2 regions of the Nocardia wallacei genome follow, and region 1 is predicted to be linked to the other one. Evidence: riboswitches for the same ligand, from Rfam matches in the RefSeq annotation. Region 1 holds a riboswitch; the other holds the start of a gene.
What was found. Region 1 has a riboswitch for cobalamin ahead of metE (5-methyltetrahydropteroyltriglutamate--homocysteine S-methyltransferase). Riboswitches for the same ligand answer to the same signal wherever they lie in the genome.

Region 1 (7,056 bases):
GCATGCAACACCGATCGCGGCTGTACGAGCTGCTCGATTACCAGCGTTACAACGAGTTCGATTCCGGCATATTCGATTTCACCGTGAGCGAGTGACCCATGACCGAGATCAAGAAGGGCTTGGCCGGAGTGGTGGTCGACACCACCGCCATCTCGAAGGTCGTGCCCGAGACCAACTCCCTGACCTACCGCGGCTATCCGGTGCAGGACCTGGCCGCGCACTGCTGTTTCGAGGAGGTCGCCTACCTGCTGTGGCACGGCGAACTGCCCGACTCGAATCAGCTGCAGGCGCTGTGCCACCGCGAACGCGCGCTGCGGCCCCTCGACCGCTCGCTGCTCGCGCTGATCGACAAGCTGCCCGAGACCTGCCACCCGATGGATGTGGTGCGCACGGTGGTCAGCTATCTCGGGGCCGAGGACCCGCTCGAGGATCGCGGGAAGAGCCCGGAGGCATTGCTGGCCAAGGCATTGCGTATCACCGCGATCCTCCCGACGGTCATCGCGGCCGACCTGCGCCGCCGCCGCGGCTCGGACCCGATCGCACCGGATGCGCGGCTCGGATTCGCCGAGAACTTCCTCACCATGTGCTTCGGTGACTCCGCGCAACGGCAGCTGGACCCGCGCGTCGTGCGGGCGTTCGAGACATCGCTGATCCTGTACGCCGAGCACAGTTTCAACGCCTCCACCTTCGCCGCCCGGGTCGTCACCTCCACCGAATCGGATATGTACAGCGCTGTCACCGCTGCCATCGGTACCTTGAAGGGGCCGCTGCACGGCGGCGCGAACGAGGCCGTCATGCACGCGATGCTGGAGATCGGGCGGCCGGAGCGGGTGCGGGAGTGGTTGCGCGACAAGCTGTCCCGCAAGGAGAAGGTGATGGGCTTCGGGCACCGGGTCTACAAGAACGGCGACTCCCGGGTGCCCACCATGGTGGCGGCCCTGACGGAGGTCGCCGAGGTGACCGGCGGCCACGAGTGGCTGCGGATGTACACCGAGCTGGCAGCCGCGATGGCGGAGGAGACCGGCATCGAGCCCAACCTCGACTTCCCGGCCGGGCCCGCCTACTACCTGATGGGCTTCGACATCGACATGTTCACGCCCATTTTCGTGATGAGCCGCATCACCGGCTGGACCGCGCACATCATCGAGCAGTCCCAATCCAACGCCCTCATCCGCCCTCTGTCGGCGTATGTCGGTGTGCCGCAACGAAGTATGGGCGTCGCATAGCGACCGCCCCGCGAACCCCGGCCGTGTTCGACGGCCGGGGTCGCGGTGTTCAGCGCACGGACTGGGCGGCGGTGACCATGTTGCGCAGTGACGCCTCCACCTCGGCCGGGCCACGGGTCTTCAGTCCGCAGTCCGGGTTGACCCAGAGACGTTCGGCCGGAACGGCTTTCAACGCCGCCCGCAAGGAGGAAGTGATCTCCTCCACGCTCGGCACCCGCGGTGAGTGGATGTCGTAGACGCCCGGCCCGACGCCCAGGTGGAAGCCCGCCGCGTTCAGGTCGTCGAGCACCTCCATCCGGGAGCGCGCCGCCTCGATCGAGGTGACGTCGGCGTCCAGATCCGCTATCGCCTCGATGATCTCACCGAACTCCGAGTAGCACAGGTGCGTGTGAATCTGGGTGGCATCCGAGACGCCGCTGGTCGCCAGCCGGAACGCGGCCACCGCCCAGTCCAGATACTGCTGCTCGGCGTCGGCGCGCAGCGGCAGCAGCTCCCGCAGCGCGGGCTCGTCGACCTGCACGATGCGGATCCCGGCGGACTGCAGATCCACCGTCTCGTCCCGGATGGCCAGCGCGACCTGCCGGGCGGTGTCGGCCAGCGGCTGGTCGTCGCGCACGAACGACCAGGCCAGGATCGTCACCGGACCGGTGAGCATGCCCTTGACCGGCTTGTCGGTCAGTGACTGGGCGTACTCGATCCACCGCACGGTCATCGGCGCGGGCCGCGCGACGTCACCGAACAGGATCGGCGGGCGCACGCAGCGGGTGCCGTAGGACTGCACCCAGCCGTTGGCCGTGGCGAAGAACCCGTCCAGCTGTTCGGCGAAGTACTGCACCATGTCGTTGCGCTCGGGTTCGCCGTGCACCAGCACGTCGAGACCCAGCTTCTCCTGCAGCGTGATCACATCCGCGATCTCGGCGCGCATCCGCTCGTCGTACTGCGCCGCGGTGATCTCGCCGCTCCGCAGTGCCGCGCGGGCCTGCCGGATCGCGGACGTCTGCGGATAGGAGCCGATCGTGGTGGTGGGCAGCGACGGCAACCGCAGCCGCTCCCGTTGCAGCGCAGAGCGTTCGGCAGCGGGGGCGCGCCGGGTCGCGTCGGGGCCGAGTGCCGCCAGCCGGGCGCGCACGGCATCGTTGCGCAGGCGCGGGTCGGTGGCGCGGCTCGCCAAGGCCGCACGGGCCGTGGACAATTCGTCCGCGATGGCGTCGGTGCCCCGGTGCACCGCCGTCGCGAGCAGCCGCACCTCGGCGACCTTCTCCGCCCCGAAGGCCAGCCACGACCGCAGCGCCGCATCGGCCCCGGACTCGTCGTCCAGCGAATACGGCACGTGCAGTAGCGAACTGGACGTCGATACCGCCAGCGCGCCCGAACTGCCCAGCAGCGTGCCCAAGGTCGCCAGCGCCCGGTCGAGATCGGTGCGCCAGACATTGCGGCCGTCGACCACGCCCGCCACCACGAGCTTGCCCGCCAGCGCCGGGACCGCGGCCACGTCGTTCACCGTGGTGCCCGCGACGAAGTCGAGCGCGATGCCCTCCACACCCATGTCGGCCAGCGCGGGCAACGCCGCGCCGGGACGGCCGAAGTAGGTTGCCACCAGGATCGATGGGCGCTGCGGCACGCCCGCCAGTTCGGCATAGGTGCGCCGCAGCAGTGCCAGTTCGGGCGCGGTGAGGTCGGTGACCAGCACCGGTTCATCGATCTGTACCCATTGCGCGCCCTCGGCGGCCAGCAGCCGCAGCAGTTCGCGATAGTGCGGGAGCAGGTCGTTCAGCCGGTCCAGCGGCGCGGCGCCGTCGATTCCCTTCGCCAGTTTCAGGAAGGTCAGCGGGCCGATCACGACCGGGCGGGCCGGGACGCCCAGCTCCCGCGCTTCCCGCAGTTCCTCGAGCAGCTTGTCCGGTTGCAGCGCGAACGTGGTCGCGGGGCCGATCTCGGGGACCAGGTAGTGGTAGTTGGTGTCGAACCACTTGGTCATCTCCAGCGGTTCCACCGTCTCGGTGCCACGGGCGGCGGCGAAGTAGCGGTCGAGCGGATCGGCGATATCGGCCACGCGCGGTGGCAGCGCGCCGAACATGGCCGCGGTGTCGAGCATCTGATCGTAGAAGGAGAAGGTGCCGACCGGTACGGAGTCCAGTCCGGCGGCGGCCAGGGCGGTCAGCTGCCGGGTGCGCAGGTCACGCCCGACGGCGCGCAGTGCGCCGGCGTCGATGCGGCCGGCCCAGTAGTTCTCGGTCGCGCGTTTCAACTCGCGCCGCGGCCCGATCCGCGGAATGCCGAGAACCGTTGCGGTGAAAGGGTTGTGCAGGGTCACGGTCTCTCTCCAGTGCTGGAAGCGACAGGTCACCGCCATAGGGGAGGACGGAGCCCGAAAACGCTTCTCGCACCGGCGGATCCGGTGTGCGCAGTGGTGTCCGCCCGCCCTGTTCCACGAGGCGGTGGCCGCCGGATACGGCGTATCCGGCACAGCCGGCAGGTCTTCGGACTCGCAGGCAAGCCCCCTCGGGGCGGTCCTACTGGCCGTCGCTTCCCGGATGCGCGCATCCAGTGCTGGTGACGGCGGTCGTTCCTGCATACCGCTGCGGGACAGTCCCGGATTCCCACCGGGTTCCCTCTGGCCGATCCGTACGGACCGGTTTCGACGCTGCACTCCGACGCTCGGGGCTCCAACTCGCCGGCGCAGCGAACCAGCTGCACAACGAGCATAAGCCACGGCCGAAAATGAATATTCCCGCGTTCGGTCACCCGGTTCACCGGTTACCGGCGGATTACGCAAATTCGCAGATCGGCGCGGTTTCGATGTGAGGTTGGCTGCGAAGGTGTATTCGCCGTCCGCAGCCGCCGACCGGCCAGGTACCTTAATCGGATGTTCTCCAAAGTGCTGGTCGCCAACCGCGGGGAAATCGCCATTCGGGCGTTCCGCGCCGCCTACGAACTCGGCATCGGCACCGTCGCGGTGTTCCCCTACGAGGACCGCAATTCGGTGCATCGGCTCAAGGCCGACGAGTCGTACCAAATCGGAGAGCCCGGCCATCCGGTGCGGGCCTACCTGTCGATCGAGGAGATCATCAAGGCGGCCAAGACCGCCGGGGCGGACGCGGTGTACCCGGGTTACGGCTTTCTGTCGGAGAATCCGGACCTGGCCGCGGCGTGCGCGCGGGAGAACATCACATTCATCGGCCCCTCGTCCGAGGTGCTGGAGCTGACCGGTAACAAGGCGCGCGCGATCGCCGCCGCCAAGGCCGCGGGACTGCCGGTGCTGAACTCCAGCGCGCCCTCGGCCGACGTGGACGAATTGCTGGCGGCCGCGGAGACCGTGGAGTTCCCGGTGTTCGTCAAGGCCGTCGCCGGTGGTGGCGGGCGCGGCATGCGCCGGGTGGCCGATCGGGCGCAGCTGCGCGAGGCCGTGGAGGCCGCCATGCGCGAGGCCGAATCGGCCTTCGGTGACGCGACGGTGTTCCTCGAGCAGGCGGTGGTCAATCCCCGCCACATCGAGGTGCAGATCCTCGCCGACCAGCACGGCAATGTGATGCACCTGTTCGAGCGGGACTGCTCGCTGCAGCGCCGGCACCAGAAGGTGATCGAGCTGGCACCCGCCCCGAATCTGGAACCCGCTCTGCGCGAACGGATCTGCGCCGACGCGGTCGCCTTCGCGCGGCAGATCGGCTACAGCTGCGCCGGGACGGTGGAATTCCTGCTCGACGAGCGCGGCAATCACGTCTTCATCGAGATGAATCCGCGTATTCAGGTCGAGCACACGGTGACCGAGGAGATCACCGACGTCGACCTGGTGGGCGCGCAGCTGCGGATCGCGACCGGGGAGACGCTGGCCCACCTGGGGCTGAGCCAGGACGCGGTCAGCATCCGCGGGGCCGCGATGCAGTGCCGGATCACCACCGAGGACCCGGCCAACGGGTTCCGGCCCGACACCGGGCGCATCACGGCGTACCGCAGTCCGGGCGGCGGCGGTATCCGGCTCGACGGCGGCGCCAACCTGGGCGCGGAGGTCGGCGCCTATTTCGACTCGATGCTGGTGAAGCTGACCTGCCGCGGGCGCGACTTCGGCCAGGCGGCGGCGCGGGCCGGGCGCGCGCTCGCCGAATTCCGCATTCGCGGCGTCTCGACCAACATCCCGTTCCTGCAAGCGGTGCTGGACGACCCGGACTTCCGGGCCGGGCGGATCACCACCTCGTTCATCGATGAGCGGCCGCACCTGCTGACGCAGCGCGGCTCGGCCGACCGCGGCACCAAGATCCTCACCTACCTGGCCGACATCACCGTCAACAAGCCGCACGGCGAGCGCCCGACCACGGTGTACCCGCACGACAAGCTGCCCGCGATCGACACCACCGCGCCGCCGCCGGACGGTTCACGGCAGCGGTTGCTGCAGCTGGGGCCGGAGGGGTTCGCGCGGTGGCTGCGCGAGCAGAAGGCGGTCGGGGTCACCGACACCACCTTCCGTGACGCGCACCAGTCGCTGCTGGCGACGCGGGTGCGCACCAACGGACTGCTGCAGGTCGCCGGGCACGTCGCCCGCATGACGCCGCAGCTGCTGTCGATCGAGTGCTGGGGCGGCGCGACTTACGATGTGGCGCTGCGGTTCCTGCACGAGGACCCGTGGGAGCGGCTGGCGGCGCTGCGCGAGGCGGTACCCAACATCTGTCTGCAGATGCTGCTGCGCGGGCGCAATACCGTGGGGTACACGCCGTATCCCGAAAAGGTCACGCGCGCTTTCGTTTCCGAGGCCACCGCGACCGGCATCGACATCTTCCGCATCTTCGACGCGCTCAACAATGTCGACCAGATGCGTCCGGCGATCGACGCGGTGCGCGAAACCGGCACGGCCCTGGCCGAAGTCGCGATGAGCTACACCGGCGACCTGTCGAACCCGGACGAGAACCTCTACACGCTCGACTACTACCTGAAGCTGGCCGAGCAGATCGTGCAGGCCGGGGCGCACATCATCGGTATCAAGGACATGGCCGGGCTGCTGCGCGCGCCCGCCGCGCACACGCTGGTCACCGCGCTGCGGGAGAACTTCGACCTGCCGGTGCACGTGCACACCCACGACACCCCGGGCGGCCAGCTGGCGACGTACCTGGCGGCCTGGCAGGCGGGGGCCGACGCGGTCGACGGGGCCTCGGCGCCGATGGCGGGCACCACCTCACAGCCCGCGCTGTCGGCAATCGTCGCGGCGGCGGCGAATTCACCGTTCGACACCGGGCTGGACCTGCAGAACGTGTGCGATCTGGAGCCGTACTGGGAGGCGCTGCGAAAGGTGTACGCGCCCTTCGAATCCGGGCTGCCGGGGCCGACCGGGCGGGTCTACCACCACGAGATTCCGGGCGGGCAACTGTCCAATCTGCGGCAGCAGGCGATCGCGCTGGGTCTCGGCGACCGGTTCGAAGAGGTGGAGGCCAAATACGCCGCGGCGGACCGGTTGCTGGGGCGGCTGGTGAAGGTGACGCCGTCGTCCAAGGTGGTCGGGGATCTGGCGCTGTCGCTGGTGGGGTCGGGGGTGACGGTCGACGAGTTCGCCAGCGACCCGGGTCGCTTCGACATCCCCGATTCGGTAATCGGTTTCCTGCGTGGGGAACTCGGCACGCCGGCCGGTGGCTGGCCCGAGCCGTTCCGCAGCCGGGCGCTGGCCGGGCGCGGGCCCGCGAAGCCGGAGACACAGCTGTCGGCCGCGGACGAGGCGGGCCTGAACGGCAGCTCGGAGGAGCGGCGAGCGACGTTGAACCGCTTGCTGTTTCCGGGCCCGACGTCCGAATTCCTCGCGCATCGTGAGAAATACGGTGACACCTCGGGGCTGTCGGCCAACCAGTTC
Region 2 (7,056 bases), 3.0 Mb from region 1:
TACCTCGGCTTGTCGCGGCATCCCGAGGTCGTCGAGGGCGCGGTCGAGGCGGTGCGGACGTGGGGGACCGGGTCCACCGGGTCGCGGCTGGTGACGGGGACGACCGTGGCGCACGAGCAACTCGAGGCCGAGTTGGCCGAATTCACCGGGGCCGAGGCGGGGCTGGTGTTCGCCTCCGGGTACGCCGCCAATCTCGGTGTGGTGACGGCGCTGGCCGGGCGTGGGTCGCTGGTGGTGTCGGACGCGGGCAGTCATGCCTCGCTGGTCGACGCCTGCCGGTTGTCGCGGGCCCGGGTGGCGATAGCGCCGCATCGCGACGTGCTCGCCGTGGATAGGCTGCTGTCCGCGCGTACCGAGGAGCGGGCGGTGGTGCTGACCGACTCGGTGTTCAGCGCCGACGGGGATCTGGCGCCGCTGCGCGAGCTGCACCGCGTGGTCCGGGCCAACGGTGCGGTGCTGATCGTCGACGAAGCGCACGGCATCGGGGTGCGCGGCGACGGCGGCCGCGGGCTGGTGCACGAGGTCGGCCTGGCCGGGCAGCCGGACCTGATCGTCACCGCCACCTTGTCGAAAGCCCTTGCCGCCCAAGGGGGTGCGGTGCTGGCTCCCGAGCGGGTCCGCGCCCACCTGGTCGACGCCGCCCGCACCTTCATCTTCGACACCGGGCTCGCGCCCGCGGCGGTCGGGGCGGCGCGGGCGGCGCTGCGCCTGCTGCGGCGCGATCCCGCGATGGCGGGACGGGTGCGGGAGCGTGCCACCGCCATCGCTCGCATCGCCGCCGCGCCGCAACCGGATTCGGCGGTGGTGTCGGTGGTGCTCGGCGAGGCACAGGTCGCCTACGACGCCGCGCAGGCGTGCCGGGCGCGCGGCCTGAGCGTGGGTTGCTTCCGACCACCGTCGGTCCCGGAGGGCACGTCGCGGCTGCGGCTCACCGCCCGCGCCGATCTGACCGACGCCGAAATGGACTTCATCGCAACGACTCTCGCGGCCGTGCTGGCCGACGCGCGGGGACCGGTGCCGGTATGAGCGGGACGAGGAGGTAGCACGGCTGTGAGCGTGTTGATCGTGACGGGGACCTCGACGGAGGTCGGCAAGACGGTGGTGACCGCGGCACTGGCCGCCGCCGCGCGTGCCGCCGGACGGTCGGTCGCGGTGTGCAAACCGGCGCAGACGGGCGTGCGGCCGGGCGAGCCCGGCGACCTGGCCGATATCGCGCGGCTGGCCGGGGTCACCCGGACGCTGGAACTGGCTCGCTACCCCGACCCGCTGGCCCCCGACACCGCCGCCCGGCGCGCGGGGCAGCCGCTGCTGACGCTCGGTGACACCGTCGCCGCCATCGACGCGCTCTCGGACGCGGACCTGACGCTGGTGGAGGGAGCGGGCGGCGTGCTCGTCCGGCTCGGCGAATTCACTCTCCTCGACCTCGCCCAGAAGCTCGCCGCACCCGTGCTGGTGGTCGCCGCGGCCGGGCTGGGGACCCTCAACCACAGCGAACTGACCACCCGCGCCCTCGCCGCGGCGGGCGTCCCCTGCGCGGGCCTGGTGATCGGATCCTGGCCCGCCACGCCGGATCTCGCCGCCGACTGCAATCGGACCGACCTCCCCGAGGTGACGGGAGTGGAGTTGGTCGGCGCCGTCCCCGAGGGCGCGGGCCGGTGGCAACCGGAGCGCTTCGCCGACACCGCCCCGACCTGGTTCCAGGCGGGGTGGCGCGCACGCTACCTGCACTGATCCGCGCACGTTCGGAATACCGGGCGGGGGCCGTGATAGCCGCCGGGCACGGAATGTGGAACGGGCCACCGGGCGGGCATTGTCGATGATCATGCGGACCGGACCGTCCTACAGTGGATGGAGATGCTTCTGGAGGACCGGCACCCGACCACCGTCGCGGACTACGACGATGCGCGGCGGAGGGCCCGGCTGGCCGAAACCCGGTGGGGGCACGGCTGGGTGCGGTTGCGGCGAACCCGAAGGGTGCTGCTGCGCCTGGCCTTGGTGCCGATACTGCTGCTGATGGTCTTCGCCCAGTACCTCGCCGTCGACATCGCGCCGGAACGGGCGCGGCTGGCGCGCACCGAACCGGCCGTGCTGCCGGTCGCGGCGCCCGCCCCCGAGGCCCGCAACACCGCGGTGTTCGACCTGGTCGGTCTCGGCTCGCTCGACGCCACCGCCACCGCTCGCGCCTTGCCGTCGCTGACCCGGATGGGTTCGGTGTGGGCGGTGCGCTACGACAACACCGGTATCGACACCAAGGTGATCAGCGACCTGATCATCAGGGTCACCGAGGCCGCGCGCATCGACAACGTGGTGCTGGTCGGCCACAGCATGGGCGGCGTGATCGCCCTGGAGATCGGCAAGCACATCCACACCGGCTCCACCAAGAACCTGGCCGCCGTCGTCCTGGACTGCACGCCGATCGACCTCGACGCCGTACGCCCGGAAAGCCGCGACCAGGGCGAGGATCTGTTGCGCTGGACCGGCTGGCTGCCGGGCATCCGGGAGAGCCGCAGCCTGCGCCTGTTCGCCGAAACCTACGCTCGGCGTGACCGTTTCCTCGACCGCGACACCACCCCGCCCGGCATTCGCGGTGACCGGCTGTGGTCGACGGTGGGGGAGGTGTTGCGGCAGAAGATCGGCAATCGCGACGCGGCCAGCAACGGGCTGATCGAATCGCAGTTCCGCGCGATCGTGGCGGGCGGCGCGGTCGATGATCTGCGTGCTCTGGTCAAACCGGTGAGCGGCAAGTCGCGTCCGGCGGTGGTCTTCCTGCGCCCGAACAATCCGGAGCGGGATCCGATCGTGGATGTCGAGTACACCCATCGGGTACTGATCCAGCAGGTCGGCGGCGTGGACGGGAATCTGCTGACGGTGCTCGCGCACGGTACGGGGCACGCGAATCCCGTGCAGCAGCCGGGGGAGTACAACAAGGTCATCGCGCAGCAGGTGGTGCCGTTCGTGCGGCAGGTCCGCGATCAGGAACTGGTCATGGCGCGGTGATCGGTTTCACCGCACCGCGTCGTCGCTGCGCGGCCGAATTCCCGACGGCGGCAACAGTTTCCAGGTCTCCAGTTGTGCCCGGACCTGCTCGGCGGCGTCGATGTTGAGCGGCCCGCTGGTCCACATGGTGTAGGGCAGGTCGAAGAACCGCTGCTCGGTCACCGCGCGGAGCCGGTTGATGCCGGGCTTGGCGCGTAGCAGTTCCACCTTCTGAGCGAACGTCTGCGGCGGATAGTCGACGAACACCAGAGCGTCCGGATCCGATGCCGCCAGTCGCTCCCACGACACCCGGGTCCACGAGTCGGCCACGTCCTCGAGGACGTTGTGCGCGCCCGCGGCGTCCAGGATCGCTTGCGGCCCACCGAATCTGCCGCTGGAGAACACGGTGTCGCTCGCGCTGTCGAAGACGAAGACCCGCGGCCGCCGATCGGCCTGCGGTGCGCGGTGCAGGGCGTCGAGGCGGGCATCGAGGTCGGCGACCAGGCGGGTGGCCTGCTCGGTGCGGCCGGTGATCGCGCCGAGGTTGCCGAGATCGGTGCGCAGGGCCGTCCACGGATCGACGATGCCGCGCGCCTGCTCGCCGCTGCGCTGCCGGCAGCTCTCGGTCAGGATGTAGGCGGCAATGCCGTTCGCGCGCAACGACTCCGGAGTGAGATCCTTCGCCTCGGTGTAACCGTAGTTCCATCCGGCGACCATCACGTCGGGGCGTTGCGCGATCACCGTCTCCCGGGACGGAGACTCGGGGGACACCACGCGCAGGCGATCGACCGCGTCGCCGTAGTGGCGGCGCAGGGTCGCGGCGTCGTCGGCCTGCAGGCTGGACACCGCGGTCACCGCGTCCTGCGCGCCGAGGGCGAGCGCCATCGAGATCATGTTGCTGTCGTTGACGAACATGCGCTGGGCCGGTGCGGGGAAGCGCACCTCCCGTCCGCAGTTGCGCAGCGTGAGATTGCCGTGCACGGCCGGTGCGGCGCCGCACGCTGTCACCGTGAGAACCGTTGCGAGAGTGGCGAATATCGGAGCCCAGGATCTCATCGTCGTCCTTCTGTGGGTGGTGCGGGTCACGACCGGTCGGCCATCGTGTCGAGCAGCAGGTGGGTTTCCCCGGTGTCCGGATGGCGGACGCGCGCGGCTCGCACGCCGAACACGCTGCCGAGCACCTCCGGCGTGAGCGCGGACTCGGGCGGTGCCAACGCACCCGCACGGCCGTCGTGCAGCACCACGACACGGTCGCAGAAGCGGTCGGCCAGGTCGAGATCGTGCAGCGTGAGCACCACCGTCCGGTCCAGCGTGCGAGCCAGCGCCAGCAGCGCGAGGCGGTGGGTGACATCGAGATGATTCGTCGGTTCGTCGAGCAGCAGCACGGGGGTGTCCTGCACGAGCGCGCGAGCCAGCAGCACCCGCTGCCGCTCCCCGCCGGACATCCGATGTACGGGCCGATCGGCGAACCCCTCGAGATCCACTGCGCGCAGAGCGCTCTCGACGGCCGCCCGCTCCCGCGGACCGCCCGACCCCCAGGGCGGCAGATACGGAGTGAGGCCCAACGCCACCACCTCACCCGCCCGCAGATCATCGGGCGGCTGTTCGTCCTGCGCGACCGACGCGATCGCCCGCGCCCGCCGCCGCGCCGACACGCCCCGCAGGTCGATGCCTTTCACCAGCACCTGTCCCCGCCGCGGCCGAAGCAGCCCGGCCAGCGTGCGCAACAGCGTGGTCTTCCCGCTCCCGTTCGGGCCGACGATCCCGACGAGCTCACCGGCCGCCACCGTGAAACCCACCTCCGCCAGCACGGTCCGCCGCCCCGGGCCGCAGGCCAGCTCCCGGACCTCCAGCACAGGACCCCGGCCCGCCGCGGGCATCGCCTGACCCTCCGACACCCTCACGACGCACCGAATCGGTAGCGGCGGCGGCCCATCAGGAGGAGGAAGACGGGAGCGCCGATGAGGCCGGTGAGGACACCGACGGGGATTTCGGTGGGGCGGACGAGGATTCGGGCGGCGGCGTCGGCCACCACGAGGAACAGCGCGCCGCACAGGGCGCTCACCGGAAGCAGCGCGCGGTGCGGGGAGCCGACCAGCAGGCGGGCCGCGTGCGGCACCACCAGACCGACGAAACCGATCCCGCCGGAGACCGCCACCAGGACGCCCACCAGCACGGCCAGCCCGGCGAACAGCGCAATCCGCAAGGCGCGCACCGGGACTCCCACGGACGCCGCGGTGTCGGCGCCCACGGTCAGCGCGTCGAGCCAGCCCGCGGCCGCCGCCAGTGCCAGCGCCGCGGCCCCGACGACACCGGCGGGCAACGCGATCCGCGTCCAGTCCGCCCCCGCGAGACTCCCCAGCAGCCAGAACAGCACCGCCTGGGCGGCCGCCGGATCGGCGCTGCGAAAGATCAGGTAGCTGCTCAGTGCCGCGAAAGCCGACCCCAGCACGGTGCCGGTCAGCACCAGCCGCAGCGGTGTCAGCCCGCCTTGGGCGACCGCGATCAGAAAGACCATCGCCGCCGCGGCGAACGCGCCGAGCAGCGCACCCCCCGACAGCGCCCACACTCCGGCCCCCGCGAAGAACCCGGAGGTGATCACCGCCGCAGCCCCCACGCCCGCCCCGGACGACACGCCGAGCAGATACGGATCGGCGAGCGGATTGCGCACGAGCGTCTGCATGGCCGCCCCGGCCAGCGCCAGGCCCGCACCCACCACGGCCGCCAGCAGCGTGCGCGGCACCCGCAACTGCCAGATGATGGTGTCGAGACCGGGGTCGGCGACGGCGGCTCCGGTCACCCTCGCCCGCAGTACCTCGAAAACGGTTGCGGGCGGCACGGTTTCGGCCCCGCATCCGGTCGCCGCCACCATGGCGCACCCGAGCGCCAGCACGACGACGGGGACGACCACCGATGTCCGCGCGCGGATCATCGCCGATACTCCATGGGCACCTCGCGACCTCAGAGCGGTACCCGGCGAGGGAGGTCTGACTTCCGCGGTGAGCCCGAGCCCGCCCGCGGTCACAGTGGCGCGACCGTTCCGGAATTCCACCGGATTCCCGCACCCGCCGGGAATGACGAAGGGGACTCTACCGTCCGGTTTGTCCGGTCAGCGCACCCGGTCGCCCAGCAGATGCCGGACCCCGCCCACGAACAGCTGCAACCCGAAGTCGAAACGCTCGGTGGCGCTGGTGTTCTCGTACAGCGGCGACGACTCCTCCGGCAGCGCGCCCGCCGAATCCATCTGCATCCGCGACTGCTCGTCGACGGTCTCGCCGAGCACGTAGTACAGCAGGGTGTAGGCGGCCAGGTCGGCCTCCTCGCGGCCCATGCCGCCGCGAATCAGCGCGCCCGCCACCCGCTCGCGGCCCTTGCTGGTGGTCAGGCGCGAGGCATAGGTGGCCGATACCAGTTCCGCGCCGTCGCGGTAGGCGAGCAGGCACGAGCGCATCCGGTGTGCCAGCTCGCCCACCTGAGCGGACCACTCGCCGGCGGCGACCGGCTCGTCCAGCGGTGCCAGGATCCGGTCGGCGACCGCGCCGAGCAGCGCTTGTTTGTTGGGGAAGTGCCAGTACAGCGCGCCGGGCTGGACGTGCAGCGAGGTCGCCAGCCGGCGCATCGTGAGATCGGCCAGGCCGAATTGGTCGAGGATGGCGATGGCGCCGTCGACGACGTCGGTGCGGTGCAGTTGCACTTGGCGACAACCCTTTCGTGCTTTGACTCGGCCCCCACGCTACCCTAGCCTGAACACCGTTCAAGTTGCACGGCCGCAGCCCGGCCGGACGAAGGGATTCGTGCGCATGACCCAGGCACCCGTCAGGACCGACACCGACATTCTGGCGATCGCCCGCGAGCAGGTGCTCGACCGCGGCGTCGGCCTCGACCAGCAGCAGACCGCCGAGGTGCTGCGCCTCGCCGACGACCGGCTCGAGGAGCTGCTGGAACTCGCGCACGAGGTCCGCATGAAGTGGTGCGGCCCGGAGGTGGAGGTCGAGGGCATCATCTCGCTCAAGACCGGCGGCTGCCCCGAGGACTGCCACTTCTGTTCGCAGTCCGGGCTGTTCCAGTCCCCGGTGCGCG

Region 2: another riboswitch for cobalamin. It lies ahead of NWFMUON74_RS23340 (FecCD family ABC transporter permease); the one in region 1 lies ahead of metE (5-methyltetrahydropteroyltriglutamate--homocysteine S-methyltransferase).

The regions. Positions count from the first base shown of each region.
Region 1 is NZ_AP023396.1:2,297,988-2,305,043, forward strand. Features, by position in the region: gene prpB (methylisocitrate lyase) at 1-95, shown strand, start outside; gene NWFMUON74_RS10370 (bifunctional 2-methylcitrate synthase/citrate synthase) at 99-1,226, shown strand; gene metE (5-methyltetrahydropteroyltriglutamate--homocysteine S-methyltransferase) at 1,276-3,579, opposite strand; cobalamin riboswitch at 3,681-3,878, opposite strand; gene NWFMUON74_RS10380 (pyruvate carboxylase) at 4,093-7,056, shown strand, end outside.
Region 2 is NZ_AP023396.1:5,304,993-5,312,048, reverse strand. Features, by position in the region: gene NWFMUON74_RS23365 (8-amino-7-oxononanoate synthase) at 1-1,026, shown strand, start outside; gene bioD (dethiobiotin synthase) at 1,051-1,731, shown strand; gene NWFMUON74_RS23355 (alpha/beta fold hydrolase) at 1,855-2,997, shown strand; gene NWFMUON74_RS23350 (ABC transporter substrate-binding protein) at 3,004-4,032, opposite strand; gene NWFMUON74_RS23345 (ABC transporter ATP-binding protein) at 4,059-4,880, opposite strand; gene NWFMUON74_RS23340 (FecCD family ABC transporter permease) at 4,877-5,908, opposite strand; cobalamin riboswitch at 5,927-6,081, opposite strand; gene NWFMUON74_RS23335 (TetR/AcrR family transcriptional regulator C-terminal domain-containing protein) at 6,086-6,670, opposite strand; gene bioB (biotin synthase BioB) at 6,777-7,056, shown strand, end outside.